4 regions of the Pseudomonas sp. GNP013 genome follow, and region 2 is predicted to be linked to each of the others. Evidence: predicted binding sites of a transcription regulator. Region 2 holds the regulator's gene; each other region holds the start of a gene.
What was found. The regulator FliA, encoded in region 2, starts transcription of late flagellar genes. The targets are predictions, from matches to a motif close to CTAAAGTTTNNNNNNNNNNNGCCGNTAA.
Positions count from the first base shown of each region.

Region 1 (7,530 bases), 1.8 Mb from region 2:
GCGGCCTGAGCGGCCTGAGCGGCACTGCGGGCCACGTCCTGCGCGGTGGCGCTCATCTCATGGGAGGCGGTGGCCACCTGATCGACCTGGCGATACTGCTGTTCCATGCCGGCGCTGGTCTGAGTGGCAATCGCGGCGGATTGGTCAGCGGTGCCGCGGGCGTCCTGCACCGAGCGTTTGACCTCGGCAATAATCGGTTGCAGCTTGTCGAGGAAACGGTTGAACCAGCCGGCCAGTTGCCCCAGCTCATCCTGTTTGGCGTAGGCCAGGCGGCGGGTCAGGTCGCCTTCGCCGCTGGCGATATCTTCCAGCATGCGCGCCACACCGAGGATCGGCCGTGTCACGCTGCGGGCCATCAGCCACACCAGGATCAGGCCGAGCACGGCGGCCAGCAGGCCCAGGCTTGACTCCAGCCAGGTGCCGCGGGCGTTGTCGGCATCCAGTTGCGCCTTCAGCGCTTCGGCCGGGCCCATCAGGACTTTTTCCGGCACATCCAGCAACACCCCCCAGGGTTTGCCGTCTGGAATGGGGGTGAACGGCGCGAGCACTTTCAATTGATGATCGGCGCGCAGGCTGCGTACCTGGGTGCTTCCGGCGAGTGCGCTGATCAGTTGCGCGCCGCTGGTGCGGTCGACCTGGTCCAGGCGTTGGCTGAGCTTGCTCGCATCCGGGCTGTAGCCGGCGAGCACACCGGTGGGGCTGAGGATACTGACCTGGGTCTGGCCGTCATACAGTTTCTGGCTGGCCTGCTGGCTCACTGCCTGCAGGCTGTTGAGGTTGATGTCCACCGACAGTGAAGCGACGACCTTGCCATCGACCATCAGCGGAAACACGATGCTGGTCATCAGCACGTTTTGCCCGTCGATCACATAAAAATACGGTTCGATCACGCAAGGTTTGAGGGTGGTGCGCGGGCACGTGAACCAGGCGTTGGCCTTCTCGCCACTGGGACCGACGGAAACATCCGCCATGTCGCTTTCCGGCAGCGCCATGGAGGTGATCTTGCCCGGTGTCGGTTGCGACCAGTACAGCGCGAAACGTCCCTTTTCATTGCTGCCCAGTTCGGCCTGATTGGCGAACAGCTCATCCTTGCCGTCCAGTGCATTGCTTTCGAACACCAGGGACAGGCCGAGCAGATCGGGGTTGGCCTGCAATGCGGCCTTGACCTGCCGGGTCAGGTCTTCGCGCGTGTCGAAGGCGTCGAGAAAACGTTTTTCGGCCTGTTCGCGCAGGAACAGTACCTGACGGGAAAAACCGTGGCCGTACTGGTAGGCGTCCATGAACTGCCGGCGAATGTTCAGTGCCTGTCCCTCACCCTGTGCCTCGATGCGAGCCTGCGCCGCCTCATCGAGCATTTGCATGCTGGCCGCCTTGACCTGTGCCGAACTGTGTTCCATGCGATACAGCGACAGGCCCACGAGCAGGGTGACGATGCCCAGCAGGCACAAACCGGCGAGCAGGGTGATTTTCCATTGAATGGACAGTTGTCTAAGGGACATCAAAAAGCATCCTTAACCTGAAGGCACAGAGAACTACTGTGTCGGCTGCGGCGAAGGATTCTTTATTCAACTGATCCATCGAACCTGAAAACGGCGCCGTTTTTTGACATGCGGCCCTGCCTGCTGCAAAGTGCGCGCCCTCTAACAAGACCTCCTTGACGCCTGTTCGCCGGTCGCCCTATTCATTGGCTGCGCGCGCGGGCATGCCTGTCTTTTTATGTTTCTGCTTGAGGTAACCATGATTAACGCAGTCATCGCCGCGGTCGGCACCATGCTGGTGCTCAGCCTGTCCCGCGTGCATGTGGTCATCGCCATCATTATTGGCGCGCTGGTGGGAGGCTTGACCGGTGGCCTGGGCATCGAGGCCACGCTTCAGGCGTTCAACGGCGGCTTGGGCGGCGGTGCGACCGTGGCCCTGTCCTACGCATTGCTCGGTGCTTTCGCGGTGGCGATTGCCAAATCCGGCTTGGCCCATGCGCTGGCGGACAAAGCGCTGATGCTGGTCGATCGCCAGGAAGCCACCGGTGGCAGCCACGTCAAATGGCTGTTGATCGGACTGCTGTGGGTGGTGGCGATTGCCTCGCAGAACATCCTGCCGATCCATATCGCGTTCATCCCGTTGCTGGTGCCTCCGTTGCTGTATGTGCTGACCAAGCTGCAACTGGACCGCCGCCTGATCGCCTGCGTGATGACTTTCGGCCTGATCACGCCGTACATGTTCTTGCCAGTGGGCTTCGGCAATATCTTTCTCAACCAGATCCTGCTGGCCAACGTGGCCAAGAGCGGGGTGGACGTAAGCCAGGTCAACGTCACCCACGCCATGGGCCTGCCGGCACTGGGCATGGTGGTCGGCCTGCTGGTGGCCGTGTTTGTCAGCTACCGCAAAAAGCGCGTGTATGACCTCGAGAAAATCGAGCGTGTCGAGCAGGTGGCCGTGCAGTACAACCCGCTGACCCTGCTGGTGGCCGGCCTGGCGATTGCCTCGGCGTTCATCATTCAGTTATGGCTGGATTCGATGATCATCGGCGCCTTGGCCGGGTTCCTGATCTTCTCGGTATCGGGCATCGTGCGCTGGCGCGAAACCGATGATCTGTTCACCGAAGGCATGAAAATGATGGCGATGATCGGCTTCATCATGATCGCCTCGTCGGGCTTTGCCGAAGTGCTCAAGGCCACCGGTGACGTGCGTTCGCTGGTGGAAACCTCGGCGGCCTTCATCGGCCACAGCCGTGGGGTGGGGGCGTTGTTGATGCTGCTGGTGGGCCTGCTGGTGACCATGGGCATTGGCTCGTCGTTTTCCACGGTGCCGATTCTCGCAGCGATCTTCGTGCCGCTGTGCGTGCAACTGGGCTTCAGTCCGCTGGCCATCGTGTGCATCGTCGGCACGGCCGGCGCGCTGGGCGACGCCGGTTCGCCTGCCTCCGACTCCACCCTCGGCCCGACCTCCGGCCTGAACATCGACGGCCAGCATCACCATATCTGGGACACCGTGGTGCCGACCTTTCTGCACTACAACATCCCGTTGCTGGCCTTCGGCTGGATCGCCGCGATGACCCTCTGAGGCGAACGCCGCCATCGACCGATGTACGGCGGCTACGCTCAGTGCAACAAAGATGGCACTCGCAGGATTCGCTGCGGACTAAGCAGCAGGATGCACCCCGCTTTTTTCACACGGACCGGACATGAACGCGACCAACCTTCAATTCAAAACCCTGCTGCTGATGCTGGTCCTGGTGACCGTGGCGTTCATCTGGATATTGCTGCCGTTCTACGGCGCGGTGTTCTGGGCAGTGATCCTCGGCATCATCTTTGCGCCCATGCAGCGCCGCGTGCAGACGAAATTCGGCTGGAACCGCAACCTCACGTCCCTGACCACGTTGACGGCGTGTCTGGTGATCGCGATCCTGCCGGTGATCATCACCAGCGCCCTGCTCGTGCAGGAGGGCGCCACGCTGTACAAGAACATCGAAAGCGGCAAGCTGGATGTGGCCGGTTATATCGAGCAGTTCAAGAACTTCCTGCCGCCTTACTTCCAGCACCTGCTGGACCGGTTTGGCATGGGCAATCTGGAGGGGCTGCGCGAAAAGATCGTCAAGGGCGCGATGCAGGGCAGCCAGTTTTTTGCGTCACAGGCGTTCAGCTTTGGCCAGGGTACGTTTGATTTCCTGGTGAGCTTTTTCATCATGCTGTATCTGCTGTTTTTCCTGCTGCGCGATGGCCCGGAGCTGGTGCGCAAGGTGCGTACCGCGGTGCCGCTGGCCGAGCCGCAGAAGCGTCGCCTGCAATTGAAGTTCAACCGGGTGGTGCGGGCGACGGTCAAGGGCAACGTATTGGTGGCGGTGACTCAGGGCGCGCTGGGCGGCTTGATTTTCTGGTTTCTCGACATTCCCAGCGCGCTGCTCTGGGCCGTGCTGATGGCGTTTCTATCTTTGTTGCCGGCGGTCGGCGCGGGGATTGTCTGGGCGCCAGTGGCGGTTTACTTCCTGCTCAGCGGGGCGATCTGGCAGGGTGTGGTGCTGGGGCTGTTCGGCGTGTTCGTGATCGGCCTGGTCGACAACGTGTTGCGCCCGATTCTGGTCGGCAAGGACACCAAGATGCCGGACTACCTGATCCTGATCTCGACCCTGGGCGGTCTGTCGGTGTTTGGCCTCAACGGCTTCGTGATCGGTCCGCTGGTGGCAGCGCTGTTCATGTCCAGCTGGGCGCTGTTTGTGGAGACCAAGCCGCGGGTCAAGTTGCCGTTGCCTTAAGCGCGAAGCGACGTTTGTTGCAGCTGCTGTTTTGCATCAGACAGTGACAGGAGCGGGCCACTGATGGGCTCGCCGTTGCTTACCAGGTACCAGCAGGCCAGCAGACCCCTGTTGCGCAGGGAGGCGGGAACGGCGGTGCCGACGACGGACATGATGTGAACGGTGGTGGGCATACAGACCTCCAAACGTGATGATGGGGCTACCTTAAGCGGCATGAAGGCACGGGAAAAATCATCTGTCTCGATAGTCGTCATCAACGCCAGGCGTTACTCCACCACCTGATCAAGCATGTGCACCACTTCCGCTTCACTGAGCACGCCTTTGCGCACCAGATTTTCCGCCAGCAACGCCAGGAACTTCGCGTTGCGGTGGCCTTCCAGGTGCTTGAGTTCGGTCAATGCGTTGTAGACCTTGCTGGATGTGCACAGGCCTGCGGTGCGGTGTGGGTTTTGCGTGGGCATGGTCAGTCGTCCTTTGTTGTTATTGGGTGGACAGGCGCGGTGATGAGCGTGTGAGTGGCTCCAACATGCCAGCGCCGGCCCCGGTCAAGCAAGCAGACTTTGACATCAATGATGTGGGATTACGCGTTGGTCGCTGTCCTCAAAACGACCCCCAAGCGGCTGAGTCGGACGTAGCCCCCATGAATTGCGCGCAAAAAAAGGCCCCGCGTGTGGGCGGGGCCTGTTCATACAAGGTGATGACGCTTACCAGCCGCGGCCGTAGTAGCCATGGGGAGGACCGTAGTAGTGGGCAGGTCCGTAATAGCCGCGCGGTGGGCCGTAATAGACCGGAGCCGGGCGATAATAGACCTCGCGCTGCACATACACCGGTGGCGGCGGGGCGTAGTAGACCGGTGGTGGCGCCGCATAGACCGGCTGCGGTTGCACATACACCGGTTGCTGTTGCACATAGACCTCACGGGGCTGGTTGGCCACCACGGAGCCCACTACGGCGGCGCCCACCAGTGCACCCAAGACGGCAGGGCCACCCCATCCACCACCGTGGGCGGAGGCTTGGCCGGCCATTGCGAGTGCGCCGATAAGCAAGGCGATCCTGGGGAGTTTACGCATCATGGTCATTCCTCGGTTAGCCCCTGCGCTTGTGGTCTGCAATCAATAGACTCAAGTAATGTCGCGGGGATACTTTTAAGACAACGTATTTCTGAAAAACAGCACAGCCGCCAGGTAAAGGTTGTGTAAGGTCTGTACCGATTTGCTTACTTTCAAGGAGCTACCCATGCAGATGCACCCCAACAAGGACACCCAGCTGTGCATGTCACTGTCGGCGCGTCCCGGAAATTTTGGCCTGCGTTTCCATAACCATCTGTACGAGCAGTTGGGCTTGAATTTCTACTATAAGGCCTTCAGCAGCCGCGATCTGCGCGGCGCGATCGGCGGCATCCGAGCGCTGGGAGTACGCGGTTGCGGGGTGTCCATGCCGTTCAAGGAGGCTGCCATTGCCTTGGTGGACGAACTTGACGAGTCGGTTCAAGCCATTGATTCCCTGAACACCATCGTCAACACCGATGGCCATCTCAAGGCGTACAACACCGACTATATCGCCATCGAACAACTGCTGAAAAAACATACGGTGCCCAAGGATTCCACGTTTGCCCTGCGCGGCAGCGGCGGCATGGCCAAAGCTGTGGCCAGTGCACTGCGCGATGGCGGCTATGCCAACGGCGTGATCGTGGCGCGCAACGAAGCGGCGGGCCGGGCGCTGGCGCAGAACCTGGGCTATGAATGGCAGGCGCACCTGGGCGAACTGCGCCCGCAGATGCTGATCAACGTGACCCCGATCGGCATGACCGGCGGATCGGAAGCGGATCAGTTGGCGTTTGACGCCGATGCGGTGGATAGCGCGGACACGGTGTTCGATGTGGTGGCGATTCCTGCCGAAACACCGTTCATCCTACGAGGCAGGGCCAAAGGCAAACGAGTGATTACCGGGCTGGAGGTGATCGCGATTCAGGCACTGGAGCAGTTTGTGCTTTACACCGGCGTACGGCCGACGAATGAGCAATTCGAGGCGGCAGTCGCCTTCGCCCGGGGTTGAAGCCCTGTGCCGATCCAAATGTGGGAGGGGGCTTGCTCCCGATGGCGGTGGGTCAGCAACAAATTCAGTGACTGACACTTCGCCATCGGGCGCAAGCCCCCTCTCACCTAGGTCACCGTGTTACGCCTGTTCCAGTTGTGCCAGGCGCTCTTCAAGGGCGGCAATGCGCGCTTCCAGTTCTTCAATGCGCTCAACCGGGACGCCCTGCGCCCCACGTTCCACCGGACTTCCGCGCGCCGCGATGATCACTTCGATATCCGCCGGGTCGCCCAGTGCATGGGTGTAGCGGTCTTCGCGCTGCCCCGCCTGGCGCGGTACCAACAGCGCCAGGCCTCGCGCAATCAGGCGTTCGAGTTGGTGCATCACCTGCTCGGCGTCTTCGAAGTCATGCATGCGCCCGCTGCGGGTCAGCAACTCGTTGACCGTCTGCGGCCCGCGCAGAAACAGCAGGCCGATAAGAATCACCTGGGCCGGCACCAGTTCCAGGGCTTTTTCCACACGGTGTTCCCAGCGGTCGGCGCGGCTGCCCATCACCAGCCGGGTAAAGCCCTGACCTTCGAGTACGCGCAGGCTTTGGCCGACCTGACCCGGGCTCAGGTTCATCACCGGCTCGCGGCTGGTCTTCTGGTTGCAGGCCAGCACCAGCGCGTTGAGGGTCAGGGGGTAGGTTTCCGGGTTGGTCGCCTGTTTTTCGATCAGGCAGCCCAGGATGCGGATTTCCGTGCTGTTCAGGCGCGGCTCAGGGGTGTCGGTGTCGTGCTCGGCGGTCATCGCGCTTTCCCTATGCAGTGAGAGCACTAGCCTATGCCGGAAAAAATAAAAGACAAGCGGCTGGCATGCCTATAATCGACGCTGGTTCAAACCCTGCCATAACCGTGAGACTGTCATGACTATTTCCCTGTACGCCGCCTCAATCCCGGTCTTCAAGCAAATGCTCAGCGCCCTGAGCGATGTGCTGAACAAAGCCGAAGCCCACGCCACCGCCAAAAACATCGAGCCGAACGCGCTGCTGCAGGCGCGCCTGTTCCCGGACATGTTCGCACTGGTGCGCCAGGTGCAGATCGCCGTCGACTTCGCCAAGGGTGTCTCGGCACGCCTGGCCGAGATCGACGTGCCCAAGTACGAGGACAACGAAGTCACCTTCGCCGACCTGCAAGCGCTGATCGCCAAGGTGCTGGCCTTCATCGACACCCTCAAGCCCGAGCAGATCGACGGCAAGGAAGGCA
Region 1 is NZ_JBTGUT010000001.1:3,113,329-3,120,858, reverse strand. Features, by position in the region: gene ACXX81_RS13425 (methyl-accepting chemotaxis protein) at 1-1,499, opposite strand, end outside; gene ACXX81_RS13420 (Na+/H+ antiporter family protein) at 1,741-3,060, shown strand; gene ACXX81_RS13415 (AI-2E family transporter) at 3,182-4,249, shown strand; gene ACXX81_RS13410 (hypothetical protein) at 4,246-4,422, opposite strand; gene ACXX81_RS13405 (hypothetical protein) at 4,516-4,710, opposite strand; gene ACXX81_RS13400 (hypothetical protein) at 4,954-5,328, opposite strand; gene ACXX81_RS13395 (shikimate 5-dehydrogenase) at 5,486-6,304, shown strand; gene ACXX81_RS13390 (YceH family protein) at 6,425-7,075, opposite strand; gene ACXX81_RS13385 (DUF1993 domain-containing protein) at 7,191-7,530, shown strand, end outside.
Region 1: the regulator FliA is predicted to act here: its motif matches at 1,538-1,565, upstream of ACXX81_RS13425 (methyl-accepting chemotaxis protein).

Region 2 (7,530 bases):
TGTTTGCCTCGCCCAAGGCCCTGGCCGTGGCGGCGGGCATCATGGCGATCATGGGGATCGTGCCGGGCATGCCCCACGTGTCGTTCCTGACCATGGCGGCCCTGGCGGGTGGCGGTGCCTACCTGTTCTGGAAAAAACAGAACGCGGTCAAGGTGCAGGCCCTGCAAGAGGTGGCGCGCCAGCAGGAATTGCTGCCATCCCCGGCCCGCGCCCAGGAAACCAAGGAGCTGGGCTGGGATGACGTGACCCCGATCGACATGATCGGTCTGGAAGTCGGCTACCGCCTGATTCCTCTGGTGGACCGCAACCAGGGTGGCCAGTTGCTCGCGCGGATCAAGGGTGTGCGCAAGAAGTTGTCCCAGGACCTGGGCTTCCTGATGCCTACCGTGCACATCCGTGACAACCTCGACCTGGCCCCCAGCGCCTACCGCCTGACCCTGATGGGCGTGATTCTCGCCGAAGCCGAGATTTACCCGGACCGTGAGCTGGCGATCAACCCGGGCCAGGTGTTCGGCAGCCTTAACGGCATCACCGCCAAAGATCCGGCTTTTGGCCTGGACGCGGTGTGGATCGAAGTCAGCCAGCGCAGCCAGGCGCAATCGCTCGGTTACACCGTGGTGGACGCCAGCACCGTAGTTGCTACCCACCTCAACCAGATCCTCTACAAACACTCCCACGAGCTGATCGGCCACGAGGAAGTCCAGCAATTGATGGGGTTGCTGGCCAAGGCCTCGCCAAAACTCGCCGAAGAGCTGGTGCCGGGCGTGCTCTCGTTGTCGCAGCTGCTCAAGGTGCTGCAAGCGCTGCTGGCCGAACAGGTACCGGTACGCGACATTCGCAGCATTGCCGAGGCTATCGCCAACAACGCTGCCAAGAGTCAAGATACCGCCGCGCTGGTGGCTTCGGTGCGCGTCGGATTGTCCCGCGCAATCGTGCAAAGCATTGTAGGGCTTGACTCCGAGCTGCCTGTTATCACCCTGGAGCCAAGGTTGGAACAGATTTTGCTCAATAGTATTCAGAAGGCAGGATTAGGCCAGGAAGAGGGCGTTCTGCTGGAGCCAAGCATGGCTGAAAAACTGCAGCGTTCGTTGATCGACGCCGCACAGCGCCAGGAAATGCAGGGCCAACCGGTGATTCTGCTGGTGGCAGGCCCGGTCCGAGCGATGTTGTCGCGGTTTGGACGCCTGGCAGTACCGAATTTGCACGTGTTGGCTTACCAGGAAATTCCTGACAATAAGCAAGTGACTATCGTCGCGACAGTAGGGCCCAACGGCTGAGGTAGTGGGTTATGCAAGTGAAGCGTTTTTTCGCCGCCGATATGCGTCAGGCCATGAAACTGGTGCGTGATGAGCTGGGCGCCGATGCTGCCATTATCGGCAACCGCCGCATCGCCGGCGGTGTGGAGCTGACGGCTGCCCTGGATTACACCCCCCAGGCCCTGGCGCCACGCGTGCCGAACATGGAACTCGAAGACGAGCTGCGCAAAACCGCCTCGCGCATTGTGTCGGCCCAGGCCGAGCTGAGCATGCGCGGCGACAGCGACACCACCACCAATCGCCAGCTGTTCGCCGGCCTGCCGCTGACCGCTGCCGAGCCGCTGGTGGAGCCGACTTTCGTTGAGCCGCCGCGTCCTGCCGCACCGGCCCCGGCTGCTGCCGTCGACCAGCGCGTCTTCGATTCGATGCGCTTTGAACTCAACGGCCTGCGCGAACTGCTCGAAGTACAACTGGGCTCGCTGGCCTGGAACCAGTTGCAAGGCAGCAAGCCGCAACAGGCCAACCTGTGGCGTCGCCTGCAACGCATCGGCCTGTCCGGTCCGCTGTCGCGCGACCTGCTGGCGCTGACCGGCAACATCGAGGAGCCCCGTCAGGCCTGGCGCATGTTGCTGGCGCACCTGGCGCGGATGATCGCCACCCCGGAAATCGAACCCCTCGAAGAGGGCGGTGTGATCGCCATGGTTGGCCCTGCCGGCATGGGCAAAACCACCACCCTGGCCAAGCTGGCCGCCCGTTACGTGCTCAAGTACGGCGCCAACAACATCGCGCTGGTGAGCATGGACAGCTACCGTATCGGCGCCCAGGAACAGCTCAAGACCCTCGGCCGCATTCTCAATGTGCCGGTGACCCACGTCGACCCGGGCCAGTCCCTGGCCAACGCCCTCGACCCGCTGCTGCGCAAGCGCGTGGTGCTGATCGACACCGCCGGCCTGCAAGCCAGCGACCCGGCGTTGCGCATGCAGCTGGAAAGCCTGGCCGGCCGTGGGATCAAGTCGAAAAATTACCTGGTGCTTGCAACCACCAGCCAGAAACAGGTTCTTACCGCTGCGTATCACAGTTACAAGCGCTGCGGTCTGGCCGGCTGCATCCTCACCAAGCTCGACGAAACCGCGAGCCTGGGCGAAGTGCTGAGCCTGGCAATCAGTCATGAATTACCGGTCGCCTACCTGACCGACGGCCCGCGAATCCCGGATGATCTGCATCTGCCGCGTCGTCATCAGTTGGTCAGCCGTGCCGTGAGTGTGCAAATGCAAGACGAGCCTAGCGAGGAAGCGATGGCTGATATGTTCGCCGACCTTTACCACAACCCGGCAAAACGGGTCGGTTGAGGCAGGATGAACACCGTGAAATGTACCTACATCGATGGTCTGCAAGCGATTCAAGCGGCCAAGCCATGTAGCCTGCGTCTAAGCAAGACAAGGTAAAGAAATAAAATGGGCAGCATGCATCCCGTACAGGTGATCGCGGTGACCGGCGGCAAAGGTGGCGTCGGGAAAACTAACGTGTCAGTGAATTTGTCCCTGGCCCTGGCAGAGCTTGGCCGTCGCGTCATGCTGCTGGACGCTGACCTGGGCCTGGCGAACGTGGACGTTCTGCTGGGGCTGACCCCCAAACATACCCTTGCCGATGTGATCGAAGGGCGCTGTGAGCTGCGCGATGTGCTGCTGCAGGGGCCCGGCGGGATCCGCATCGTGCCGGCTGCCTCCGGCACCCAGAGCATGGTGCACCTGAGCCCGGCGCAGCATGCCGGCCTGATCCAGGCGTTCAGCGATATCGGCGACAACCTCGACGTATTGGTGATCGACACCGCCGCCGGCATCGGCGAGTCCGTGGTCAGCTTTGTGCGCGCCGCGCAGGAAGTGCTGCTGGTGGTGTGCGACGAGCCCACTTCGATCACCGACGCCTACGCCCTGATCAAACTGCTTAACCGTGACTACGGCATGAACCGCTTCCGCGTGCTGGCCAACATGGCCCAGAGCCCGCAGGAAGGGCGCAACCTGTTCGCCAAGCTGACCAAGGTCACGGATCGTTTTCTCGATGTCGCCCTGCAATACGTTGGCGCAGTTCCCTACGACGAATGCGTGCGCAAGGCTGTGCAAAAACAGCGTGCGGTCTACGAAGCATTCCCGCGTTCCAAGTGTGCGCTGGCATTCAAGGCGATTGCCCAGAAGGTCGATACCTGGCCGCTGCCCGCCAACCCGCGTGGGCATCTGGAGTTCTTCGTCGAGCGATTGGTGCATCAGACAAGCGCGGGTCCTGTGCTATGACATCCAGCGGCTACAACCTCTATAAAAAATCGGCACGCGACAGCCAGGGCGAATTGATCGAGCGCTATGCGCCGCTGGTCAAGCGCATTGCCTATCACCTGCTGGCACGCCTTCCGGCCAGTGTGCAGGTCGAAGACCTGATCCAGGCCGGCATGATCGGCCTGCTCGAAGTGTCGACCAAGTACGACGCGAGCAAGGGCGCCAGTTTCGAGACGTATGCGGGTATTCGCATACGTGGCGCGATGCTCGATGAAGTGCGTAAAGGGGATTGGGCGCCGCGTTCGGTGCACCGCAATACGCGGATGGTCAGTGACGCAATTCGCTCAATTGAAGCAAAAACCGGTCGCGACGCTAAAGATCACGAAGTTGCGGCCGAACTCCAATTGAGTCTCGATGATTATTACGGGATTTTGAACGATACCTTGGGCAGCCGCCTGTTCAGTTTCGACGACCTGTTGCAGGACGGCGAACACGAAGGGCTGCACGAGGACGGCGCGAGTGCGCATATGGAACCGTCACGCGACCTGGAAGATGAACGTTTCCAGGGCGCACTGGCGGAAGCCATTGCCAACTTGCCGGAGCGTGAGCGCCTGGTCCTGGCGCTGTACTACGACGAAGAGCTGAACCTCAAGGAAATCGGTGAGGTCCTGGGGGTCAGCGAATCGCGTGTCAGCCAGTTGCATAGCCAGTGCGCAGCCCGTTTGCGGGGGCGTTTGGGAGAGTGGCGCGCGCGCTGACAGGCAGTGTGGGGACACTGCAGACGATACCGCGAGGGTCACGACCTTCGCGGGGTCGACCCGTGGTGGACCGGCAGTCCTTTTTGTGTAACGCCTGTTGATTGAAATGGCGCGTCCAGGTGCTGGGCGCGTTTAAGACTGCTTGGAGGTCGAATTGGACAAGAACATGAAAATCCTCATCGTTGATGACTTCTCAACGATGCGGCGGATCATAAAAAACCTGTTGCGTGACCTTGGGTTCACCAACACGGTCGAGGCGGACGACGGCATTACGGCGATTCCGATCCTCAACAGCGGCAGCATCGACTTTCTGGTAACCGACTGGAACATGCCGGGCATGACTGGCATCGACTTGTTGCGCCATGTGCGCGCCGACGAAAAGCTGCGCAGCCTGCCTGTACTGATGGTGACCGCCGAAGCCAAGCGTGAACAGATTATCGAAGCCGCCCAGGCCGGGGTAAACGGTTACGTGGTCAAGCCATTCACTGCATTGGCGCTAAAAGAGAAGATCGAAAAAATCTTCGAACGCATCCACGGCTAATGCCATCGCGGGGGAGCTATGGAGCATAAAGAAACAACATTGGGCGATTTTGAGTCGACCCTGAAAAAACATGCTCACCAGTTGGTCGACAGCCTTGAAAAAGGTCATTTCGGCGACGCGGTGCAGTTGATCCATGAGCTTAACCAGACCCGTGACCGCGGCCTGTACCAGGAAGTGGGCAAGCTCACGCGCGAGCTGCACAGTGCGATCGTCAATTTCCAGATTGACCCGCACATGCCCCAGGCCGAAGAAATTTCGCAGATCACCGACGCCACCGAACGCCTGTCCTATGTGGTCAAGCTGACCGAAGCGGCGGCTAACCGCACCATGGACCTGGTGGAAAACGCCACGCCTCTGGTCAATGGCATGGCCACCGAGGCTCAAGCGCTTAGCCACGACTGGGGCCGCTTCATGCGTCGCGAAGTCGGTGCTGAAGAGTTTCGTGAACTGGCCCGTCGGGTCGACGGTTTTCTGTCGCGCAGCGAACAGGAAAACCGCACGGTGGCGAGCAACCTCAACGATATTTTGCTGGCCCAGGATTACCAGGACCTCACCGGTCAAGTGATCAAGCGCGTGACCCAACTGGTCACCGAAGTGGAAAGCAACCTGCTCAAACTGGTGCTCATGGCCGGGCAGGTCGATCGTTTTGCCGGCATCGAACATGACCGCGCGGCGATCCTCTCGGAAAAAGATCCACAAAAACATCTCGCCAAGGGTGAAGGTCCGCAGATTCATGCCGATAAACGTGAAGACGTTGTGTCAGGTCAGGATGATGTCGATGACCTGTTATCCAGTTTAGGCTTCTAAGGAGCACCCACATGAGCTTCGGCGCCGATGAAGAAATCCTTCAGGATTTCCTTGTAGAGGCCGGCGAAATTTTAGAGCAACTGTCCGAACAACTGGTCGAGCTGGAAAGCCGACCGGATGATGCGAACCTGCTCAATGCAATTTTTCGCGGTTTTCACACTGTAAAAGGGGGCGCCGGCTTCCTCCAGCTCCATGAGCTGGTTGAGTGCTGCCACATCGCCGAGAACGTGTTCGACATCCTGCGCAAGGGTGAACGGCAGGTCGACTCGGAGTTGATGGACGTGATTCTCGAAGCACTGGATGCGGTCAACGGCATGTTCAGCGAAGTGCGTGAACGTGCCCCGATCACCGCCGCCACTCCGGAACTGCTGGCCGCCCTGGCGCGCCTGGCAGAGCCGGCTGCCGAGGCGCCGGCTGTACAAGCTGCACCTGCGCCGGTGGCCGAGCCTGAGCCCGAGGCGGATGTCACCGACAGCGAGTTCGAACAGTTGCTCGATTCGCTCAACGCCGTGAAGGCCGAGGCCGAAGCACCGCAGACGCCACAGCCAGCGGTTGCTGCACCTGCCGCGCCAACCAGCGAAGACATCACCGACGCCGAGTTCGAATCGCTGCTCGACCAGTTGCATGGCAAGGGTCAGTTCGCTGCCGACGCCGTGGCACCGGTCGCCGCGCCGCCCGCAGCCGCAGCGAGCGCCAGCACCGATATCACCGATGACGAATTCGAAGCCTTGCTCGATCAATTGCACGGCAAGGGCACCTTTGCTGTCGATGCCTTGCCGGAAGTCGCCGCGACGGCGCCTGCCGCCGCGCCAGCCGCTCCGGCAGCCAGCGCAGCACCGGCCGGCGACGGGTTGATCAGCGATCACGAATTCGAGGCGTTGCTCGACGAATTGCACGGCAAGGGCAAGTTCACCGAAGTGGCCCCGGCCGCAGCGGCGACTGCTGCGCCTGTGGCCGCCAAATCTGCACCTGCACCTGCACCGGCAGCCGCTCCAGCCGCCAAGCCCGCACCGGCACCTGCCGCAGCACCTGCACGCGCCCCGGCTGCCGCCGTGGCCGAAAAGCCGGTCACCACCGAAGCCGAGACCACCGTACGGGTAGACACCGCGCGCCTGGACGACATCATGAACATGGTGGGCGAACTGGTGCTGGTGCGTAACCGCCTGGTGCGCCTGGGCCTGAGCAGTGGCGACGAAGCCATGCAAAAGGCCGTGTCGAACCTCGACGTGGTCACCGCCGACCTGCAGACCGCGGTGATGAAAACGCGCATGCAGCCGATCAAGAAAGTCTTTGGCCGCTTCCCGCGTCTGGTTCGCGACCTGGCACGCCAGCTCAAGAAAGAAATCAACCTGGAACTGGTGGGCGAAGAAACCGACCTCGACAAGAACCTCGTCGAGGCCCTGGCCGACCCGTTGGTCCACTTGGTGCGCAACGCCGTCGACCACGGCGTGGAAACCCCTGAAGAACGTGAAGCGGCAGGCAAGTCGCGCAACGGCAAGGTGATTCTGGCGGCCGAGCAGGAGGGCGATCATATCCTGCTGTCGATCACCGACGACGGCAAAGGGATGGACCCGGCAATCCTGCGCAATATCGCAGTCAAGCGTGGCGTGATGGACAAGGACGCCGCCGACCGCCTCACCGACACCGAGTGCTACAACCTGATCTTCGCTCCGGGCTTCTCGACCAAGACCGAGATTTCCGACGTGTCGGGCCGTGGCGTCGGCATGGACGTGGTAAAGACCAAGATCAGCCAGCTCAACGGCTCGATCAACATCTACTCGACCAAGGGCCAGGGCTCCAAGATCGTCATCAAGGTGCCGCTGACCCTGGCGATCATGCCGACCCTGATGGTGATGCTGGGCAACCAGGCGTTCGCCTTCCCGCTGGTCAACGTCAACGAG
Region 2 is NZ_JBTGUT010000001.1:1,271,297-1,278,826, forward strand. Features, by position in the region: gene flhA (flagellar biosynthesis protein FlhA) at 1-1,277, shown strand, start outside; gene flhF (flagellar biosynthesis GTPase FlhF) at 1,289-2,605, shown strand; gene fleN (flagellar synthesis regulator FleN) at 2,711-3,544, shown strand; gene fliA (RNA polymerase sigma factor FliA) at 3,541-4,281, shown strand; gene ACXX81_RS05820 (chemotaxis response regulator CheY) at 4,448-4,822, shown strand; gene ACXX81_RS05825 (protein phosphatase CheZ) at 4,841-5,629, shown strand; gene ACXX81_RS05830 (chemotaxis protein CheA) at 5,641-7,530, shown strand, end outside.

Region 3 (7,530 bases), 1.7 Mb from region 2:
CATGCTCATGACGGCGATTGAACTGTCCGGGCTGTTACTGGTGGTGGTCGCGGCGGCCTGGTGTTTCCAGATGGGCGACGCCAACCTGGGCCGCGCGTTCGAATTCAAGCCCGGCATCAACCCGATGCTCGCCGTGCTCGGCGCGGCGTTGCTGGCGTTCTACTCGTTTGTCGGCTTCGAGACATCGGCCAACCTCGCCGAAGAAATCCGTGACGTGCGCAAGGTGTACCCGCGTGCGCTGTTCGGCGCGCTGGTGACGGCGGGCGTTGTTTACATGGCGGTAGGTGTCGCCGCGTCCACCGTGCTGCCAATGGACAGGCTGATGGCGACCTCGGCGCCGTTACTGGAAGTGGTGCGCGCCTCAGGCTTGAACATCCCGCCCAGGCTGTTTGCGTTCATTGCCCTGGTGGCGGTGGCCAACGGCGCGCTGCTGACCATGATCATGGCCAGCCGCCTGACCTACGGCATGGCCCGCCTGGGCCTGCTGCCCGAGCCGTTGTCGCGGGTGCTGCCCAAGCGGCGTACGCCCTGGGTGGCAATCATCGCCAGCAGCCTGGTGGCCATTGCATTGACGTTGACCGGCACCCTGGCGGCCTTGGCGCAGACGGTGGTGCTGTTGCTGCTCTTTGTGTTTCTGAGCACCAACCTGGCGGTGCTGGTACTGCGCCGTGACACCCTCGACGTCGACCATTTTCGCGTGCCCACCTGGGTGCCGGTGCTGGCGATTGTGTCGTGCCTGCTCCTGCTCAGCCAGCAGAGCCTCGACACCTGGTTGCGGGGCGGCGCACTGCTGCTGTTGGGCATGCTGTTGTACGGCTGCAACCGGCTGGCGACCCGGCCTAAAGCTTGAACTGGCGGGTCAGCTGATTGAGGTCGGTCGCCAGCTTGGTCAGCTCGGCTGTGGCAATCGCCGTCTGGTTCGAGCCTTCGGAGGCCTCGCTGGACAAGTCGCGGATGCTCACCAGGTTGCGATCCACTTCGCGCGCGACCTGGGCCTGTTCCTCGGCGGCGGTGGCAATCATCAGGTTGCGCTCGTTGATCTGACTCAGGGAGTCGGTGATGTCGCCCAGCACTTTGCCGGCGCCGTTGGCCATGTCCAGGGTCTTGCTGGCTTGAGCGCTGGTCTGGTTCATCGACGACACCGCATTGCCCGTGCCCGTCTGGATCGAGCTGACCATCTGCTCGATTTCCTGGGTGGATTTCTGCGTGCGATGGGCCAGGGCTCTTACTTCATCGGCCACCACCGCGAAGCCACGACCGGCTTCACCGGCGCGCGCGGCTTCAATGGCGGCGTTCAACGCCAGCAAGTTGGTTTGCTCGGCAATCGCCCGGATCACGTCCAGCACCTTGCTGATGTCATTGGCCATGGTCGCCAGCACTTGCACTTCACCGGAGGTGGACTGCACGTTGGCGACCATCATGTTGATGGCCGCGACCGTGTCGTTCACCTGATTGCGCCCGGCGATGGCGGCCGAGCTGGATTGCGCGGTCAGATCGGAGGTGGTGGCCGCATTGCCTGCGACTTCCTCCACGGCGGCGGTCATTTCGGTCACGGCGGTGGCCGCCATTTCAATTTCGTGGTTCTGCCGCTGGATGGTGCGCGACGCGCCCTCGGTCACGGCGTGCATTTCTTCGGCGGTGGCCGCCAGTTGCGTGGAGGAGTCGCCGATCAGCGCCAGTGCATCACGCAGATTGGACTGCATGGTGGCGATGGCTTTTGACAGTTGCGCCGCTTCGTCGGAGCCGTCCACCTCGATGCGCTGGCTCAAGTCATTGGCGGCAATGCGCTGGGCCATCAGCAGGGATTGATTGATCGGCACTGTAAGGCTGCGGGTGTAAAGCCAGGCCAACAGTAAAGAGGCGGTTATCGACAGGAGCAGGAACACGCCGACGATCATCAGTGTTTGCGCATAAACGTCATCGGCCTCCTGTCCGGCTTTTTTTGCTTTGTCCTGGTTAACGCTGATAAGCGCTTTTAATGCAGTTTCGACATTATCCGCCGCTACTTTCATTGGCCCGTTTGATATGGCGACTGCGCCTTCCAATTGCTGTGCGCTAACTAACGCAAGGTAATTGTCCTGAGTCTTGAAATAGTCGGCTTGTACTTCGCGTAAACGTGCAAACGCTTCCTGGCCTTGCGGCGTGACGATGAGGTTTTTCAAGGACTGCGCATATTGATCGATCAACTGCCGCGATTGCTGGATATCGCTGACCGCCTTGGTCCGGCGCTCCTGGGGCTCGATCGGGTTGCGCACCCGGGCGTTGTTGCCTCGGATGGTGACAAACTCCCGGTCCAGTTGGCCCAACAGTTGTACGCTGGGCAACACGTTGGTTTCGACATACTTCTCTGCTGTTCTAAGCAGCCCGGCTTGCCTGAGTGCCAGCAACCCCATCGCAATAATGATCAGGCAGAAAAAACCGAAACAAACAGCCGATCGCGGTGCGAGATTTAGTTTTCGCAAAAACATGGTAACTCCTCAGGTGTGGGCGCTTTCACCCGTGGAATTAATATCGACACTCTTGTTCGCAACTTTAAGTTTGTTCGAAATATAGTGTTGATTTTTTTGGCTCTGTATTGAGTCAATAACAATTAGATGTCTAATTGTTTCAGGGTTCGCGAGGCATCAGTCCTGCACCCACTGCACACTGTCGAACACAAAGCCCGGGCTCAGAAAACCCTGGCCCGTTTTACCCGAAGCCACGCCAATCTCCAGTGAATTTACCCCTGCATGCAAGGCCGTGGCCGGCACATTGACGTCGAACACCGTGTTGTTGCCTCGATACGTCCCACGGGTGATGCCACGGCTGTCCGGCTGGTTGGAGGCCTGCGGCAGCGGCGCTGTCCACTGCTGATTCACGCTCACCGTCGGCCTTCCGCCAGCCTGGGCCAGCGAGATGAACAGGCGCAGGCGGTAAGCGCGCAGCTCATTGGCAGCCAGGACGAATTGGATGCGCGTAGGGCTGTTGACGTCGCGCCATTGCGCGGCGGGGAAGGCGTCGGGCTTGCTGGTGCCAACGCTGTAGGTGACGGGCGCCCAAGGGGTCATGCGCGCATCACTGGGATGGGCGCAGGGCAGCAGACGCGCATTGAGAAACCCGGCCGGCGTGCCATCGGGTGTGCCGATCTGCCATTTCACCTGACCCGCTGGCGGGTGTGCCTGCAAGCTCGCCTGGCTGGTAGCGCCTGCGCTGATATCCACCCAGCTCTGCGCCACCTCACGTTCACCCTGATACAGCGTCATGCGGTAATGCCCCGGCCGCATCGCCGTCAACTGGAACCGCCCGTTGCCGTCGGCCCGCGCCCAGTATTGGGCGTTGGCATTGCTCAAGCCCACCACTGCCGGCAGGCCATGGGCCACGCCGCCAACCTGGCCGGCGAGGGCACCGCGTTCTGCGCTGCCGACAAAGCCGGCAAGTCCCAGGCGGTCGTCGACGAACCCAAGGTCGGTCAACGCTGCGCCTGGCGCGTCACCGTCGGTGAACAGCAACCCATAGACGCCGTGCAGGCCGCCGCGATAGGGCTCGGTCTGGGTGTGGTTGGAGAACATATAGTTGTACAGCTCGTGGGTGACCGGGGTTTTCTGCGTGGCGATGTCCTTGAAGAACGGGCCGCCCGCGCTCAGCTCGCGGTTGCCCATCAGCATGTACACCGCCACCCCCGGGCCTTTGACGCCGTGCAGGGGGTCATCGATCATCGGTTGCGCCGAATAGAACTTGGAACTGGTGCGCCCGTCGGCCAGCAAAAACACGTCCTTGCCTTCGATGGCCGTGCCGACATTGGAGTCGGTGCCACGCTGGGCCTTGGGCAGCTTGCTGACATCCAGCCGCGCCACAAAGCGCAGCTCGCCCACCGGCAGCAGGGTCGGCGCGTAGGTCGCCATGTAGATCGCCGCGCGGCCTTTGTTGGCGAGGTAGTAGTGGATCAGCTCACCTGACCGCGCGCTGATCACAATCACATCGCCCACGGTGCGCGCCTCCACCTGTGCGCTGCCAAGGCCCGAAGCAATCTGCGAAGCCTTGGGTTCGGTGGTCTGCAGTTCGTTGCCGCGATAGCGCATCGAGACCAGGTCGCCATTGTGCGTGTCCACACTGAAGACCAGGTTGGCGCCGGTGTCGACCACGATGTGCGAGTCACTGCGGGTAAAGCCGAAACCGGCGGCGTGGGCCTGGGCCGCCAGGGTGCACAGCATGATCAGCATGAGACGTCGCATCAGTTTTTCTCCAGGTCCATATGGCCCGCACCGGCATCGCGGGGCACCTGCAGGCGCACCCTGTCGGGCGGCTGCGGTGCGACGAGGTACTGGCGGTATTGGCTGAACGCCTCCAGTGCCGCCGCGTCCTGCGGGCGATAATCGTCGCCACTCTGATGCTGCTGGTTCGGCACACAGGGCCTGCCGATGGCTGCCCGGCACGCGTTATCGGCGGCCGGGGCGAAGAGGGCGAAGGCGGTGCCGGGCTGGCGGGTATCGTTGAACAGCGGGTGGGACACGTCGTCGAAGACATTGCCTTCCACCAGCAGATGGGCGCTGGCGGTGCGCGACATGATCGCGCCCTGGTAAGTCAGGTGGGCGAACACATTGTTGACCAGTTGCGCACGCACCTCGGCATCGCCCATTCCGCCGGCGTGAGGCGCACGTCCCGAGGTGTCGTGCACGTAGTTGCCCACCAGCGTCAGGGTGTCGTGGTGACCGAGAAACAGCCAGACCCAGTAGTGGTGACTGTCACAGGTCGCCGAATAGGGCGTGCGGCCGTCGAATTCATTGTTGGAAATCGTCACATGGGTGGCGCTGCCCCAGCCGCTCACGATCATCTGCCGGCCGATCCGCGCGAAGGTGTTGTGGTCGATCCACACGCCGTCGGCGGCGTCCAGCGTCAGCGCATCGCCGCCCCAGACCACGCGGGGGTTAATGTCCGAGAGCGTGAGGTTACGCACGATGACATTGCGCGCGCCGCCGCCGATCAACAAGCCGATGCCCTGAATCCCGGCATGTGGGCCCACGCCCAGCAACGTCTTGTTCGAACCGACCTTCAAGCGCTGCAGGCCAGCCTTGTCATAGCTCACCGTGGCCGGCGGTTTGGACTGGCAAAAATGGTTGGCGCCGTCGATGGCCCACTGGCCACCGCCCTTGGGGCAGGCGTTGGCCATGCAACCGGCCTCGGTCACCCGGGCGCTGCCGTCGGTTACTACGGAGCCGCGAAAATCGAACGTATGGTCCAGAGCGATCACGCGCTGCGTGGTGTCGATGCAGTTGCCGCGCGCATCGAAGCGGTCGCACAGAGCGTTTTTCAACTCTGCCAGGGTGGCGGGGTGCACGGCGGCAGCCTGGCCGCCGCCGCTGACCCCTCGGGCAAAGCCTTCAGGCGCCGCAGCGGCGTGGCACAGCGGCGCCGCCAGCAAACACAGGCAGAGCACAAAAGAATTTCGACGCATCATCGGCATGTTCCTGAGTGGCCTACCGCAGGCCGGCCATCATCCAAATACCCGGACGGCTTTATCAAATGGTTTGAAGCTGATTGCGATGTTCTTCAGCTGCCGTTCAGTTGCGGGCAAACCGGCGCTGTGGCTAAAGAGCTTGTTGTGGCGAGCGGGCTTGCCCCGCGTTGGGGTGCGAAGCGCCCCCAATCGAGCAAAACGCGGTGTACCTGATACGGCTCAGCGTCTGGCTTTGGGGCTGCTGCGCAGCCCAACGCAGGGCAAGCCTGCTCGCCACAGGGAATCTGCGCTTAACTGAACGGCATTAGGGCAAGCCCGCTCGCCACGATCGGCATGTTCCTGAGTGGCCTACCGCAGGCCGGCCATCATCCAAATACCCGGACGGATTTATCAAATGGTTTGAAGCTGATTGCGATGTGCTTCAGCTGCCGTTCAGTTGCGGGCAAACCGGCGCTGTGGCTAAAGAGCTTATTGTGGCGAGCGGGCTTGCCCCGCGTTGGGGTGCGTAGCGCCCCCCATCGAGCAAAACGCGGTGTACCTGATACGGCTCAGCGTCTGGCTTTGGGGCTGCTGCGCAGCCCAGCGCAGGACAAGCCTGCTCGCCACGATCGGCATGTTCCTGAGTGGCCTACCGCAGGCCGGCCATCATCCAAATACCCGGACGGATTTATCAAATGGTTTGAAGCTGATTGCGATGTTCTTCAGCTGCTGTGCAGTTGCGGGCAAACCGGCGCTGTGGCTAAAGAGCTTGTTGTGGCGAGCGGGCTTGCCCCGCGTTGGGGTGCGTAGCGCCCCCCATCGAGCAAAACGCGGTGTACCTGATACGGCTCAGCGTCTGGCTTTGGGGCTGCTGCGCAGCCCAACGCAGGACAAGCCTGCTCGCCACAGGGAATCTGCGCTTAACTGAACGGCATTAGGGCAAGCCCGCTCGCCACGATCGGCATGTTCCTGAGTGGCCTACCGCAGGCCGGCCATCATCCAAATACCCGGACGGCTTTATCAAATGGTTTGAAGCTGATTGCGATGTTCTTCAGCTGCCGTTCAGTTGCGGGCAAACCGGCGCTGTGGCTAAAGAGCTTATTGTGGCGAGCGGGCTTGCCCCGCGTTGGGGTGCGAAGCGCCCCCAATCGAGCAAAACGCGGTGTACCTGATACGGCTCAGCGCCTGGCTTTGGGGCTGCTGCGCAGCCCAACGCAGGACAAGCCTGCTCGCCACAGGGAATCTGCGCTTAACTGAACGGCATTAGGGCTTGCCACAACGAGCCCGCTTGCCACGCAAACCTGCTCCCTATACCAAGCTCGATTGCCACAACGCCTGCCTCACGGCACCAGTTCAGCCTTGCTCAAACCATACTCCCCCAGCGAATACAGCAAGGTCCCATACCCCAACTGATCGTAACCGCCGCTGTCGGGGCCGTAGTCGCCGCCGCCGCCTTCGGGCTGGACCTTTTGCGCGAAGGCTTTCACATAGGGCGCGTTGAGGCCCTTGAGTACCACGTAGTGGTTGTAGAGCAATTCCCAGATCGGGCGGATATCGCCACGCTTGTCGGGCGAGATCACCTTCTGCTTGAACGCGCTGTTGATAAATGGGGTGAACGGCACTTCATGGTTCAGGTTGTACTTGGCTACATACTCGGCGCCTTGCAGCACGCGGTTGTTCTGGTAGCCGAACAGATCGTCGCCCTGGCTCCAGGCCATCTGGCAGAAGCTGCCGAGCAGGGCGATGTCGAGCATCGTGTGGGCCTGGTCGCGGCCGCTTTCCTGGACCTGGCCCAGGCCCTCGGGGTAGAGCTTCCACACCGCGTGTTCGATGGCGCCGTTGCCGGCCCCGTGCTTGAAGTAGTCGATGGCTTCGTTATAGAGATCGCGGCGGTCGGTCAACACGCCGATGGCCAGGATCGAATTCATGTTCGCCAAGTCCCAGTTGGCCCAGTGGTGATCCGGCAGCATGCCGTCCTGATGGACCAGGAAGTCATGGTTGATGGGGTAGAACACGCTGAGCATCATGCTTTGAAATCGGTGAAAGTCCTCAGCCTTCCATTTCGGGTAGCCGCGCAGGATTTCCCCGGCATTGGCCAGTTGGTAACCGTACAAGCC
Region 3 is NZ_JBTGUT010000001.1:2,953,044-2,960,573, reverse strand. Features, by position in the region: gene ACXX81_RS12715 (APC family permease) at 1-850, shown strand, start outside; gene ACXX81_RS12710 (methyl-accepting chemotaxis protein) at 840-2,468, opposite strand; gene ACXX81_RS12705 (rhamnogalacturonan lyase B N-terminal domain-containing protein) at 2,625-4,211, opposite strand; gene ACXX81_RS12700 (pectate lyase family protein) at 4,211-5,434, opposite strand; gene ACXX81_RS12695 (alginate lyase family protein) at 6,754-7,530, opposite strand, start outside.
Region 3: the regulator FliA is predicted to act here: its motif matches at 2,509-2,536, upstream of ACXX81_RS12710 (methyl-accepting chemotaxis protein).

Region 4 (7,530 bases), 330 kb from region 2:
TACTGAGCCTGAGCCCGAGTCGCCGTCACCGGTTGACGAGCCAGGCGCTGAGGAACCCGCGGAACCAGTGGACCCGGACGAACACCCTCATGACCTGAGCAGGGCGCGCCCCTGAAAACAAAAACGGGCAGATCCCATCAGGATCTGCCCGTTTTTTGTCGTGATTCGCTTGTCAGAAATCGTCGTCCTTGTCGAACCGACGTGCTTCACGTTGCAGCTGGTACACAAACCGTTCGACCTGACGCTGCACCAGCCCGCTCATGTTATGAAAGCGCACGCCGGCGAAGGTGGTATTGATACGATCTTCGAAATGCAGGTGACGCAACTCGACGGAGGTAGTCATGCTGCCAAAGGGCAGGGCGGCGATAAACCGGTCGTACACCTGGCCCAGTTGCAAACGCTCGGAGATGTCGCCTTCAAAGCGCAGTTTGCAGCCGGTAGCGGAGATATCCAGCAGTTTTCCGTTGACCGGAAATTTGAGCCTTTCGCCACCCAGCTCGATGTTCACCAGTTGCGCCAGCTTCAGCGCGGCGCGGAAGGCGTTGCGGCGCTGATGATAAACCACCTCGTCCGGCATGCTGCCAGTATAGATACGGTGGCCGTCTTTCTCGCTGATTGTGAGGGTGCCCTTGCTTTCCCAAGCGACACGCACGCCATCGTGGAAGCCCTCGATGCGAAAGGGTTCGCCGCTTTCAAGGTGGCGCTCGCCGTCACGCGGGATCATTTCGTCCATGACCAGAATTTTGCCGTCGCGGTCCACGTCCACCAGGTAGCTCTGGAAGCGCTGGCTGCGTTCGTGGAAGGTGATGATCAGCGGGTCATGACTTTCTTGCAGCATCCGCAACGTGCTGGCGATTTCCAGAGGCGTGGTGAGCACCTTGGGTGGCTGCGGGGCATCTTCCGCATTAAGGGCGTTGAACACGGTTCTTCCATCTCCAGACAATATACGACTACTCGCAAGAACCGGCATTTTGCCAGTATGTGGCGCGCCTTGGATAGGCCGCGCTGCAAACCAGCGTCAGGCTTGGCTACGGGTACTGGGTTTGACCAGGCGGGAGGTGGAACCCTGAGCGTTGTACAGCGCAGGTGGCTCACCGCCATGAAGTATGCGCAACTGGTTGGCGGTCGTAGCTTGCTGCAGCTGGATCGACTGGCCGTTGAGGAGGTTGGCTTCCTGGCACTGGGTGAGCAATTGATTGAGCACTTTGCTCTGCTCCAGCAGTTGATCACCGACCGAGGAATGGCTGGCCAACTGGGCGAGACCGTCGTGGTCGGCCGGCAGGCCGAGGCTGGTGAGAATCTGGCTGCGCTTCTTGCCGTGCTGTTCGAGCAGGACAATCAACGATTGTTTGCGCGCCAGGATTTCTTCGAGCAAGGGCATGTCCCGACCGTAGAGGGCCAGGGATTCTTCTTTGAGCAGCTCGAGCAATTGTTGCGTCGGCGCCAGATCATCGATGATCAGTTCAAGCAAGGTTTCGTCGTGGTGCATGGCAGGCCTTGGGGTTTAAGCGTCCAAAAGCCCGGCGCAGGCCAGTGCCTAGCGCTCGGCTTCGAAATTAAGCAGCTTGCTGGCTACGCGGTTGCTGTCGACTTTATAGCTGCCATCGGCGATCGCCTGTTTCAATTCGGCCACGCGGGCCTTGTTGACAACCGGTTGGTCGCGCAGCGAGTCAGTGACCTTCTGCAACTGCTGAGCCTCATTGCTCAAGTGTACGGATTCCCCGCTCTGGCTGGCGCTGGCCTGTTCCGTCTTCGCGGCAGGCGCTGGCTGGGCCTTGGCTTCTGCGCTTTCCTTGGTGCCGCTGGTGCGCGTAGTACCTGGCAACGCCGGGGAGTTATTTAAACGGCTGAAATCGATGACCATGATAAAAAACCTCTGGGTATTTGGACGCTTGCCATGTTTTCGGCCATACCCAAACAAACTTTAGGCTCGATTGACAATAAAACTGCGCGCGCAGGCGTCTGGCCCACAGTGTAGGAAAACCCGGCGTCCTGTACCAGTGTTCTATAAAGCCACCTCCACTTGCCCGGGCGCCGTTACGCGCGCCTTGATCACACGGTTGGAGTTGAGGTTCTTCACCCGAATCTGTTCACTCATACCGCCGTTGGACAGCGCTTCCCCCGGCATTCTTACGTTCAGCCCGCCGCTGCTGGCGGAGATCACTACCTGATCGCCCTTGCGGATGACCTCGGCCTGCTCCAGATGCACCAGGGTTATCACCTGGTCGGTGACCACCGGTCGGGTAAGTTTCTGCCCGATGGCCTGGTCGACCGAGGTCAGATAGCCCTGGCTGATCTGACTGATGTCGCGTTCACGCATCACCACATCCTCGAAACCAATAATGCCGGTGCGTTTCAGCGGCCGCGCCACGACTACCACTTCGCGGAACAATTTGACCTGCGCCGGCACAAACACGGTCCAGGGCGACGCGCCTTCGCAACGTACTTTTACCGTTACACGCCCGATTGGCTGGGCCGGACTTTCCAGGCTGGCTGTCAATTCCTTGTCGCACATCGGCATACGCAGACGCGGGTCGAGCTGCTTGACTTCGATCTCATAACGGCCGGGCGTCTGTGTGCTCGCCAGATAATCTTCTACAGTGAACTCAAGAAAGCCCTGAGTGACGCCGATAAGGAGATCAGGCAGGGTGACGTTGTCGGCGCGAGCCGCTGCGCCTGAGCCCAAGGCAAGCAATGCCAGCGTGACGCAAAGCAATCTGCGGTACGTTGGAAGGCGTCGGGAAACTGTCGTTTTAAGGTCCATGACCAATAAATAGCAAAGCTCGTGCCGTTTAGAGTGGAGTGCGCGTCGCACCCCCAAAGGTTTTAGCGTAGGAGTCTGGGCATGGCAGGTGTAATGGATTCAGTAAACCAGCGCACACAGCTGGTAGGGCAGAATCGCCTCGAGTTGCTGCTGTTTCGTCTGGACGGCAAGCAGCTGTATGGCATCAACGTGTTTAAAGTGCGAGAAGTGCTGCAGTGCCCCAAGCTGACGATCATGCCCAAGTCCAGCCCGGTGGTGTGTGGCGTGGCCAACATCCGGGGCGCGACCATTCCGATTCTTGACCTGGCATTGGCCACCAGCGCCGCCGGGTTGCAGGACCGCCAGAACCCGTTCGTGATCATCACCGAGTACAACACCAAGACCCAGGGTTTCCTGGTGCGCTCGGTGGAGCGCATCGTCAACATGAACTGGGAGGAGATCCATCCGCCGCCCAAGGGCACCGGTCGCGATCACTACCTCACGGCAGTGACGCGGGTCGATAACCAGTTGGTGGAAATCATCGACGTGGAGAAGATCCTCGCCGAAGTGGCACCGACCTCGGAAACCATCTCGGTGGGCGTGGTGGATGCCGACACGGCGCACAAGGCGATTTCGTTGCGCGTGCTGACCGTGGATGACTCTTCCGTGGCGCGCAAGCAGGTGACCCGTTGCCTGCAGACTGTCGGCGTGGAAGTGGTGGCCCTCAATGATGGTCGCCAGGCCCTGGACTACCTGCGCAAGCTGGTGGACGAGGGCAAGAAGCCGGAAGAAGAGTTTCTGATGATGATTTCCGACATCGAGATGCCGGAAATGGACGGCTATACCCTGACGGCCGAGATACGCAACGATCCACGCATGCAAAAACTGCATATCATCCTGCATACTTCGTTGTCGGGTGTTTTCAATCAGGCCATGGTCAAGAAAGTCGGTGCCGATGACTTCCTCGCCAAATTCCGCCCTGATGACCTCGCATCCCGGGTAGTCGACCGGATCAAGGCAGCAGATCACGGCTAGGGGATTTCCCCTGGCGGTCACACGATTTAAGAGGCGGTATCTTTGTCTACGGGTAATTTGGATTTCGAACAGTTCCGGGTCTTCCTGGAAAAGGCCTGTGGCATATTGCTCGGTGAAAACAAGCAATATCTGGTATCCAGCCGCCTCAACAAGTTGATGGAGCTGCAGGGTATCAAGTCGCTGGGCGAGTTGGTGCAGCGCATCCAGGGCCAACCGCGCAGCGGGCTCAAGGAAATGGTGGTCGATGCCATGACCACCAACGAAACCCTGTGGTTTCGCGACACCTACCCGTTCGAGGTACTCAAGAACAAAGTACTGCCGGAAGCCATCAAGGCCAGCCCGGGTCAGCGTCTGCGTATCTGGTCGGCCGCCTGCTCGTCGGGGCAGGAGCCCTACTCGATCTCGATGGCCATCGATGAGTTCGAAAGAACCAATATCGGCCAGTTGAAAGCCGGTGCGCAGATCGTCGCCACCGACCTGTCCGGCACCATGCTCAACAACTGCAAGACCGGTGAGTACGACAGTCTGGCCCTGGGCCGGGGCCTGTCGCCGGAGCGGCTGCAGCGTTTCTTCGACCCCAAGGGCGCGGGACGCTGGGCGGTCAAGGCGCCGATCAAGAGCCGAGTGGAGTTTCGCTCGTTCAACCTGCTCGACAGCTACGCCAGCCTGGGCAAGTTCGACATGGTGTTTTGCCGCAACGTGCTGATCTACTTCTCGGCCGAGGTAAAGAAAGACATTCTGTTGCGCATCCACGGCACCCTCAAGCGCGGCGGCTATCTGTTCCTCGGTGCTTCGGAGGCACTCAACGGTCTGCCGGATCATTACCAGATGGTGCAATGCAGTCCCGGGATTATTTACCAGGCCAAGTGATGTTCACTTGAAAAAACGGGAGGCTCTGCAAAGGCCTCCCGTTTTTTATGCGCGCAGCAAACGAGACCCTTCAGCCAACCGTACTCAGGGCCTGAGCGTCATGCGGATATTGCTCAGGGACAGGCGATGAGCCCCCCTGGGCACCGTCTGGTTGAAAATGCCCAGCCGCACGCTGGTCGTCGCGGTGGCGGTGAATGACCCGGTTCCGGTCTGTGGTTGGGCCTGGGTAATGTTTTTTACGTCAGCGCCAATCCGGCTGCCGTTCATCGTCATGCACAAGGCCGAGCCATCGCTGACAGCAGAGCCGCCAATGACCTCGAAGCTGAAATCGTAAGTGCGCCCCGCAGTCACCGGTACTGCACGCGTGATGATGTGAGCGCTGACCGGCTGGCTGATGAGCAGGTCCACCACCACGCTGCTGTTAATAACGTGCAGTAATCCGCCCACGTAGGGCCCCTGGGGTACCCAGCCTTGAAGCGTGTTATCGCTGAAATCCCATACGGTGGCAGGAGGCGGCACGATGATGGGCAGGGGATTGATAAATACTCGCGCGGTTGGCGCAGCGGAGAGCAGCCTTGCGCGGTTGATGGACAGCAGCAGATGCACGAGGGTGCCTGCGCTGACTTCTACAAAACTTTTAGGGATCAGAAATTCGAGTTTGGGCGCGCTTTGGGCAATCTGAAAGCTCTGGTTGAACTCGCCACCACGCACAGTACTGCTCAGGGTCAGAAAGACCCTGTCGTCCTTTTCAACCGGGAAATCGGCAGTCAGTCCAGCGGAGTGACCGGTAATAAGTTGGGTGTTCAGCTCCGCAGGGGTGGGTGCTGAGTTTTGTTCGTTGAATCTTGGCAGCGGGATAATCAACATTTCAAACCTCTGCGGCACACATTAAGGGGGTCGCCGAATAAGGCCTCCAGGCGACAGATACCGCAACTGTCAGAAATGACAGTCAAGACCAACGGTGGTGTCTTCTTGCCCACTCAGTGAGGGTATTGACGGGTGGCCGTCCCTGCGTAAAAGCGGCAAGCACCGTTGCCGCTTTACTGGCGCCACGCGGAAGCCGGTTGCCGCTTTTCTGGCATTGCTACCAGACCTGTTCCCGCAAACCCTTGAATTACGGGCCTTGCGCACATTGGCATGCGCCTTGCTATGACCTTGTTACGAACAGCAGGTCAGCCTAAAGGTTTCCGCCATGAGCATCAGCTTCGATAAAGCGCTCGGTATTCACGAACAAGCCCTGGGCTTTCGCGCAAAGCGTGCCGAAGTCCTGGCCAACAACATTGCCAACGCCGATACCCCGAACTACAAGGCTCGGGACCTGGACTTCTCCGCCGTGCTCGCCGCACAGCAGGACAAGACCCAGAACGGCACCTTCGCTTTGAACATGACCAACAGCCGTCATATTGAAGCGCAAGGCCTGAGCAGTGGTGATGAGTCGTTGCTGTATCGCACGCCGATGCAGCCGTCGATCGACCAGAACACCGTCGATGCTCAGTTGGAACAGTCGAACTACGCCGAGAACTCGGTGAACTTCCAGGCCAGCTTCACCCTGCTCAACAGCAAATTCAAAGGGCTGATGTCAGCCCTGCGTGGAGAGTAAGCCATGTCCCTGTCCAGTGTTTTCAATATTGCCGGTAGCGGCATGAGCGCCCAGACCACGCGCCTCAACACCGTGGCCAGTAACATCGCCAACGCCGAGACCGTGTCTTCGAGCATTGACCAGACCTACCGCGCTCGCCACCCGGTGTTCGCCACCATGTTCCAGGGTGGGCAGAGCGGCGGCAGCGATTCGTTGTTCCAGGATCAGGGCAATGCAGGCTCCGGCGTGCAAGTGCTGGGTGTGGTCGAGGACCAGAGCAACCTCGAGGCGCGTTACGAGCCCAACCATCCTGCTGCGAACGAAAAGGGTTATGTCTACTACCCCAACGTCAACGTGGTCGAGGAAATGGCGGACATGATCTCGGCCAGTCGCTCGTTCCAGACCAACGCGGAAATGATGAACACCGCCAAAACCATGATGCAGAAGGTCCTGACCCTGGGTCAGTGATAAGGGGCGCCAACTAATGGCCATCGTTGATACGTCAAACAACTCGGCAGTCCAGGACCTTTTCAATTCCAAGGTCAAGACCGCCCAGGACAACACCAGCCTCACTGACGCCGCCGCAGGCGCGACGGGCAGCCAGGCAATGGGCAAGGATGCTTTCCTGAAACTGCTGGTAACCCAGTTGAAAAACCAGGACCCCTTGTCGCCGCAGGACAACGGTGCGTTTGTGGCCCAACTGGCACAGTTCAGCAGCCTTGAAGGCATCAACAACCTGAACGACTCGGTCAAGGCGATTTCCACCAACGTGACCTCGTCGCAGGCGCTGCAAGCGTCTTCGCTGGTGGGCCGTTCGGTGATCACCCAGACCGACAAGACGCTGGTCGACACCAGCAAGAGCATGACCGGCTCCGTGAATGTGCTGGCGTCGGTGGGCAATGTCGCGGTCAAGATCACCGACAAGGACGGCAACACCGTGCGCACCCTCGACATGGGCGCCCAAAGCGCCGGTTCCCAGAGCTTTATCTGGGACGGCAAGAACGACAAGGGTGAGGTTGCGGCTGCGGGGACTTACACGTTCACGGCCACCACCAAGAATGACGCGGGTGATTCCGTCGCCCTGGCCACCTCGCTGCCGGCAACGGTGACCAGCGTGACCCTGAGCCAGACCGGCGGCGAAATGCTGCTCAACCTGGCAGGCGGAAGCAGTATCAAGCAGTCGCAAATCCAGACCATCGGTTTATAGAGCCCGCTAACTACGGTGCAAGGAGAAATACATGTCTTTTAACATCGGCCTTAGCGGCCTCTATGCGGCCAACAAACAACTGGACGTGACCGGCAA
Region 4 is NZ_JBTGUT010000001.1:939,104-946,633, forward strand. Features, by position in the region: gene ACXX81_RS04330 (MFS transporter) at 1-115, shown strand, start outside; gene ACXX81_RS04335 (flagellar brake protein) at 173-922, opposite strand; gene ACXX81_RS04340 (flagella synthesis protein FlgN) at 1,019-1,489, opposite strand; gene flgM (flagellar biosynthesis anti-sigma factor FlgM) at 1,538-1,864, opposite strand; gene flgA (flagellar basal body P-ring formation chaperone FlgA) at 2,006-2,764, opposite strand; gene ACXX81_RS04355 (chemotaxis protein CheV) at 2,846-3,778, shown strand; gene cheR (protein-glutamate O-methyltransferase CheR) at 3,821-4,648, shown strand; gene ACXX81_RS04365 (hypothetical protein) at 4,733-5,515, opposite strand; gene flgB (flagellar basal body rod protein FlgB) at 5,841-6,248, shown strand; gene flgC (flagellar basal body rod protein FlgC) at 6,252-6,695, shown strand; gene ACXX81_RS04380 (flagellar hook assembly protein FlgD) at 6,712-7,434, shown strand; gene flgE (flagellar hook protein FlgE) at 7,466-7,530, shown strand, end outside.
Region 4: the regulator FliA is predicted to act here: its motif matches at 1,901-1,928, upstream of flgM (flagellar biosynthesis anti-sigma factor FlgM).